DNA from 2 places in the Neorhizobium sp. DAR64860/K0K1 genome. Region 1 is predicted to be linked to the other one. Evidence: riboswitches for the same ligand, from Rfam matches in the RefSeq annotation. Region 1 holds a riboswitch; the other holds the start of a gene.
The links. Region 1 has a riboswitch for cobalamin ahead of ACQY1J_RS08530 (ABC transporter substrate-binding protein). Riboswitches for the same ligand answer to the same signal wherever they lie in the genome.

Region 1 (3,203 bases):
CTGACAAACAAAAAACGCTCCGCGGATGTCCACGGAGCGTTTTTTTATTGGCTGAGACTGATCTTAGTACTGCGCAGTCGGGGACGAAGAGCCCTGCTGGTTGCCGTTGAGGCCGGTTGCGACGACCGACACGCGGAACTTGCCGTCGAGGTTCTTGTCGAAGATCGCGCCGACGACGATGTCGGCCTCGGCTTCGACTTCGTCACGGATGCGGCTCGCAGCTTCATCGACTTCGAACAGTGTCATGTCGGTACCGCCTGAGATCGAGATGAGCACGCCCTTGGCGCCCTTCATCGAGATGTCGTCGAGCAGCGGATTGGCGATGGCGGCTTCGGCGGCGATCAGCGCGCGGCCATCGCCGGAAGCTTCGCCGGTTCCCATCATCGCACGACCCATGCCCTTCATCACCGATTTCACGTCGGCGAAGTCGAGGTTGATCAGGCCTTCCTTGACGATCAGGTCGGTGATGCAGCTGACGCCCGAAAACAGCACGCGGTCCGCGATCATGAAGGCGTCGGCGAAGCTGGTCTTGGCGTCGGCAATGCGAAACAGGTTCTGGTTCGGAATGACGATGACCGTATCGGCGGCTTCACGCAGGGCTTCGATACCCTCGTTGGCCGTCTTCATGCGGCGGTGCCCTTCAAACGAGAAGGGTTTTGTGACGACCGCAACCGTCAGGATGCCGGCAGAGCGTGCTGCGCGTGCAATCGCGGGGGCCGCACCCGTTCCGGTGCCGCCGCCCATGCCGGCGGTGACGAAACACATGTGCGAGCCGGCGAGATGATCCATGATCTCGTCGATCGATTCTTCGGCCGCCGCGCGGCCGATATCCGGCAGCGAGCCAGCACCGAGACCTTCGGTCACCTGCGCACCCAGCTGGATTCGGCGCGACGCCTTGGATGTTGCCAGAACCTGGGCATCCGTATTGGCGGCGATGAATTCCACGCCGTGGAGATTTTCCGTGATCATGTTGTTGATCGCGTTACCGCCACCGCCTCCGACACCGATCACGGTTATCTGCGGTTTCAATTCGGTCAAGCCGCTCTTAATATCCGTCATCTTCGTCTCCTTCAGCTCCTTCCGGTCGTCCCATACCAGAAGGACGGCGAATCGCCCCGCAGGCTATCTGTCCGCAAGGTCATAGACCAGAGCGCTGTCAGGCCAAAGAGGCAGGAGTAGGGTGAGGGCGATGTCATCGCAATTTAATGTACAGCATCCCTGAATTGAGCGCCTCACGAAGGTCGCGACCAATCCAAAATAGACCGTTGCGTAAATTGGTATGTTATACTATTACACTCGGCAACGGCAGAGATCGCACCGGGATCGCTCTGGACAAGCACCGGCGTGTTCCCTATCAGTTGGGGCGCTACGGTTCTGCAATCGCAGATGAAAAGGGAATGCGGTGAGGCTTTCGGGCCAAGTCCGCGACTGCCCTCGCAACTGTAAGCGGCGAGCCAGCCATCGATACCACTGATCATCCGATCGGGAAGGCGATGGAAGGCGTTCGAGCCGCAAGTCAGGAGACCTGCCGTGGCATGGACAACCAACACCGGACGAGGGGTTCCGGCAGGGAGATGATTATGACGCAAGCAATGCGCTCGTGCGCCATTTTGACGTCGAGCCGCGATGCGGCTTCAGGTCGTCCTGCCCTTTTTTCCGATCATTAAAGGACAGGACATGAAATCAGGGCTTATCGCCGCCTTAGTTGCGGCACTTCCCACATTCGCCTTTGCCGCACCGACCAGCTACCCGCTGACGATCGAGAATTGCGGTCGCTCCGTCACGTTCGAGAACGCGCCCCAGAAGATCGTTTCGATCGGTCAGGGCATGACCGAAGTGCTTTATTCGCTCGGGTTGGCCGACAAGGTGGCGGGCACTGCCGTCTGGGTCGGGCCGGTGCTTTCGCCCTATGCAGAGGTGGATGCGAAGATCAAACGGCTTGCCGACAACGACCCGAGCTTTGAATCGGTCGTCGGTCTCGAACCGGATCTGGTTGCTGCCGAGTTCGAGTGGCATGTCGGGCCGATGGGGTCCGTCGGCAAGCGCGAGCAGTTTTCCGATCTCGGCATCAACACCTATGTCTCGCCCGCCGATTGCGTCGCCAAGACCAATGTCGATGGCGGGGACGGCGTTCGCAACGAACTGTTCAAGATGGACCTGATCTACCGCGAGATTACCGAGCTCTCGAAGATCTTCGACGTCGAGGACAAGGGCACGGCCCTGATCGCAGACCTGAAACAGCGCGAAGCAGCAGCCGTCGCATCGATCAAGGGCGTTGAGCTAAAGAACCTGCCGATCGTCTTCTGGTATTCCAGCAAAGAGACCAAGGGCGACGCCTTTATCGCGGGCAAGAACAGCGCACCGGCTTATATCCTTGAGACGATCGGCGCCCGCAATGTGGTGACGACGGAAGAAGAATGGCCGCTGGTCGGCTGGGAAACGATTGCTGAGGCCAACCCCTCCGTCATCGTCGTAGCCACCATGGACCGTCGCCGCTATGCCGCGGATGATCCTGCCGTGAAGATCAAGTTCCTCGAGACTGATCCCGTCGTCAGCCAGCTGGATGCGGTGAGAAAGAAGCGTTTCGTGATGATGGACGCCCAGTCGATGAACCCGACGATCCGCACGATCGAGGGCATCGAGACGCTCGCCCGGGGCATCCAGTCCTTCGGCCTTGCGAATTAGGGTGCGGCGGGAGATGATATCTTTCCCTGTTTCCGCCATCGTCGATGAGGCGAATTTGCCCGACCTGCCCAGGCGCCCCAAGTGACGCGATCCCGTATCGGACGTTGGGCGCTAGGTGCCGCAGGCGTGTTCCTGGTGCTCTTAGCGCTCCTCGTCGCCATCGTTGCCGGGGTGGCGATCGGTGAGATGACCATTCCCATGGAGACGACGATTGCGGCGGTGACGAACCGGCTCGGCTTTACGGCCGTGGCCTTGCCGCGCATCCAGGAAGCGGTGATCTGGGATTATCGCCTGTCGCGGTCGCTGGTCGCGGCATTCTGCGGCGCCGGACTGGCGCTATCGGGGGCGATTCTGCAGTCTCTGCTGCGGAACTCGCTGGCCGAACCCTATGTTCTCGGCATTTCGGCTGGAGCCTCGACCGGTGCGGTCAGCGTCATGCTGCTCGGGTTCGGGGCGGGCGCGATCTCGCTTTCGGCCGGTGCCTTTGCCGGCGCGCTGATAGCCTTTGTCTTCGTGGT
Region 2 (3,203 bases), 840 kb from region 1:
GGCTTGAAGGGCAGGACACTCAAGCCCCGCAGCGTGAAGACGCGGGCAAGCCCGGCAACGACCAGCGACTTGCCCACATCCGAGCCTGTCCCCTGAAACATGAGAGCGCGCGCCACCACCCGTCAGAACTCGATGCCGGCCTGGGCTTTGACGCCGGCCTTGAAGTGATGCTTGACGAGCGTCATCTCGGTCACCAGATCCGCCGCCTCGATCAGAGCCGGTTTTGCATTACGGCCGGTGACGACCACGTGCAGATCCGCCCGGCGCGCCTGTAACTGGGCAACGACCGTTTCGAGATCGAGATAATCGTAACGCAACGCGATATTGAGTTCGTCGAGAATGACGAGGCCGATCGTTTCATCCGCCATCAGTTCGAGTGCCATGCCCCAGGCCTTCTCGGCAGCGGCGATGTCGCGTTTGAGATCCTGGGTTTCCCAGGTAAAGCCCTCGCCCATCGTGTGCCAGGCAATGCGGTCACCGAACACAGCAAGCGCCGGCTGCTCGCCGGTTGACCATGCGCCCTTGATGAACTGCACGATGCCGACGCGGCGGTTGTGGCCGAGCGTCCGCAAGGCCAGCCCGAAGGCCGCCGTAGACTTGCCCTTGCCGGAGCCGGTATGAACCATGAGGAGCCCCTTCTCGACGGTCTTCTCCGCGACTTCGGCATCCTGAACCGCCTTGCGGTTTTCCATCTTGGCGCGGTGGCGCTGCTCGGTGGTCTGATCGATTTCCTTCAACGGACTGAAAGCTCCTTGGACGTGGTCGAGATTTCCTCACCGGCACGGAAACGCTCGCGGATGACGCCGGAAAGCGCGCCGAGAACGGCCCAGAAGACGAGGTTCGTCGCGTAGACGGCGTTGACGAACCGCGCATGCAGTTCCATCGGCACCGCGGTTTCATGGGTCGGCGGCAGCGGTGCGCCGATGATGTGCGGAGCAACCAGCAGGACGACCGCCAGAGCCGCAAGAAGAGCGGAACGGGTATAGGCAAGCAGGCCGAGGGCCAGGGCGGTGCAGACGGCCGTCGCGATCCACCAGATCTGCCGCGGTCCGAGTTCGGCGACAGGCATCCCGGGAAGTTCCGGCGGCAGGCCGAGGCCGGGTGCGAGACTGACGGTGAGGAAGCCGGCAATGCCGAACATCAACCCGCCGCGCCATCCGCCAAACCCGCCGAGTGCTTCGGCAATGGCGATGGCAACCAGCGCAAAACCGATGGCAGAAAGCGCATTGGCCGCAGCCGTGTAGGCAAAGCGCTCGATCCCGTCAGCCGGCGCCCATGCCTCTTCGGCATGATTATGCTGAGCGGCAGTTGGTGCTGGAACGCTGGCGGTTGGAGCGGCAGCATGGCTATGTCCGGCACCGTTGCTGCCGGCATGTTCATACGTCTCTGCCGCGATGATAAGCGGCACGACCGAAAAGCTCTGCATCACGGTCATCAGGATCCCGGACAAAAGCCCTGCGATCACCGCCGTGAGGACGATGTTACGAAACAGCGACATTGGGGAAATTCCTCTTAGTGGCAGGGAAAGGCCAGCGAGTGGCGCGTATCGTGGGCTGCGTTATGCACGGCCTCGATATGCGAAAAGCCGACAAAGCCGACGATGAACAGGCCGAGTATGGCCGTCATGCCAAGAGGAATGATTTTCGATGCGGAAACGCTGGCTGCACCGGCAGCAGAGTTCGTAACCATGGACGTCGTCTTTCTGCCCTCCACCCGAGGGCTTTCACTGTGCCTATCGTCTCCGGCAGGTCTCCTGGCTCGCGGATCGAACGCCTCTGACCCGCCTTCCCGGATGTCTCCAGTGGCATGTTGAGCAGAGACTTTCCGCTTACAGTTGCGGGGGCAGCCGCGGGTTTGACGCCAAGATGTCGTCGCACCGCATTCCCTTCGATGAGCCCTCTCGGGCACCAAAGACGTGATCACTATAGACGGTTTCCCCATACGGGCAATCGCCTTTGCGACATTGACACTGCCCTGCGACAAGGCTTAGGTGACTGCGATACGGTCCCTTGCCGGCAACGGTAGGGGCTAAGAGAGAATGCGGTGCGAGCCCGGGATCGTCTTTGAGATCCCATGGTTCAATGCCGCGGCTGCCCCCGCAACTGTAAGCGGCGAGCCATCCTGCCACGAGAGCCACTGGAGAAATCCGGGAAGGCAGGCGGATGGTGACGACCCGCGAGCCAGGAGACCTGCCGTTCGAAAACATGCCTTTCCGGGCGGGGTGCTCCGGTAACGCTTCTTTCACTCTGCAGGATAGGCTTGCCTTCCTGTCGTGCACCCCGATGTTATTGACTTGGGCGGTAGTGCGACACGATGGCGATTGACGAACGAAAAGACGAGCGCGACGCGTCCGCAGACGGCCTTGCCGGCGAGCCGGATGTGACGATTTTCGTCTGCACCAATTGTCGCGAGGCATCCGATAGCCAGGCGCGCCCGGGCATCGGCCTGATGGACGCCCTCCGCAAAGCTGCCGTCGGCAAGCCGCTTTCCGTCAAACCCGTAACCTGCCTTGCCAACTGCGAAAAAGGCCCAAGTGCTGCCTTCAACCATCGCTCCGGCTGGTCCTATGTCTTTGGTCATCTGTCGCTCGACACGGTCGAGGACATCGTGATCGGCGCGATGATGCTGGCTGACGACGAGCGCGGCCTACTTCCCCTTCGCGGCCGACCCACCTGCCTTCGCGGCAAGGGCATGACGGCCCGCATTCCCCCATTCCAGCACCACGAGGACCTGCCTTCATGAGCGTTTCATTCGACCGCGTTCCCTGCACCGTGATCACCGGGTTTCTCGGTGCCGGCAAGACAACGCTGATCCGTCACCTGATCGAAAACCTCAAGGGCAAGCGGCTCGCGATCATCGTCAACGAGTTCGGCGATGTCGGCATCGATGGCGACGTGTTGAAGAGCTGCGGCATCGAAAGCTGCCCTGACGATAACATTATCGAGCTTGCCAACGGCTGCATCTGCTGCACCGTCGCCGACGATTTCGTTCCGGCGATCGACCAGATCCTGGCCCGCGAACCGCGCGTCGACCATATCCTGATCGAAACCTCCGGCCTTGCCCTGCCGAAGCCGCTCGTCCAGGCCTTCCAGTGGCCGGATGTGAAGGCCCGCGTCACCGTGGATGCCGTCATTGCCGTGGTGGACGGTCTGGCGCTTGCACAAGGTCGCGTTGCCGACGATCACGAAGCGTTGGAAGCCCAG

Region 2: linked by a shared signal. The riboswitch ahead of ACQY1J_RS21445 (CbtB domain-containing protein) and the one ahead of ACQY1J_RS08530 (ABC transporter substrate-binding protein) in region 1 are both predicted to bind cobalamin.

Annotation. Positions count from the first base shown of each region.
Region 1 covers NZ_CP191459.1:813,447-816,649, forward strand. Annotated here, with positions in the region: gene ftsZ (cell division protein FtsZ) at 64-1,059, opposite strand; cobalamin riboswitch at 1,353-1,547, shown strand; gene ACQY1J_RS08530 (ABC transporter substrate-binding protein) at 1,678-2,685, shown strand; gene ACQY1J_RS08535 (FecCD family ABC transporter permease) at 2,767-3,203, shown strand, end outside.
Region 2 covers NZ_CP191459.1:3,482,605-3,485,807, reverse strand. Annotated here, with positions in the region: gene ACQY1J_RS21460 (cobyric acid synthase) at 1-119, opposite strand, end outside; gene cobO (cob(I)yrinic acid a,c-diamide adenosyltransferase) at 123-737, opposite strand; gene ACQY1J_RS21450 (CbtA family protein) at 734-1,498, opposite strand; gene ACQY1J_RS21445 (CbtB domain-containing protein) at 1,513-1,689, opposite strand; cobalamin riboswitch at 1,727-1,927, opposite strand; cobalamin riboswitch at 1,985-2,211, shown strand; gene ACQY1J_RS21440 (DUF1636 family protein) at 2,314-2,742, shown strand; gene cobW (cobalamin biosynthesis protein CobW) at 2,739-3,203, shown strand, end outside.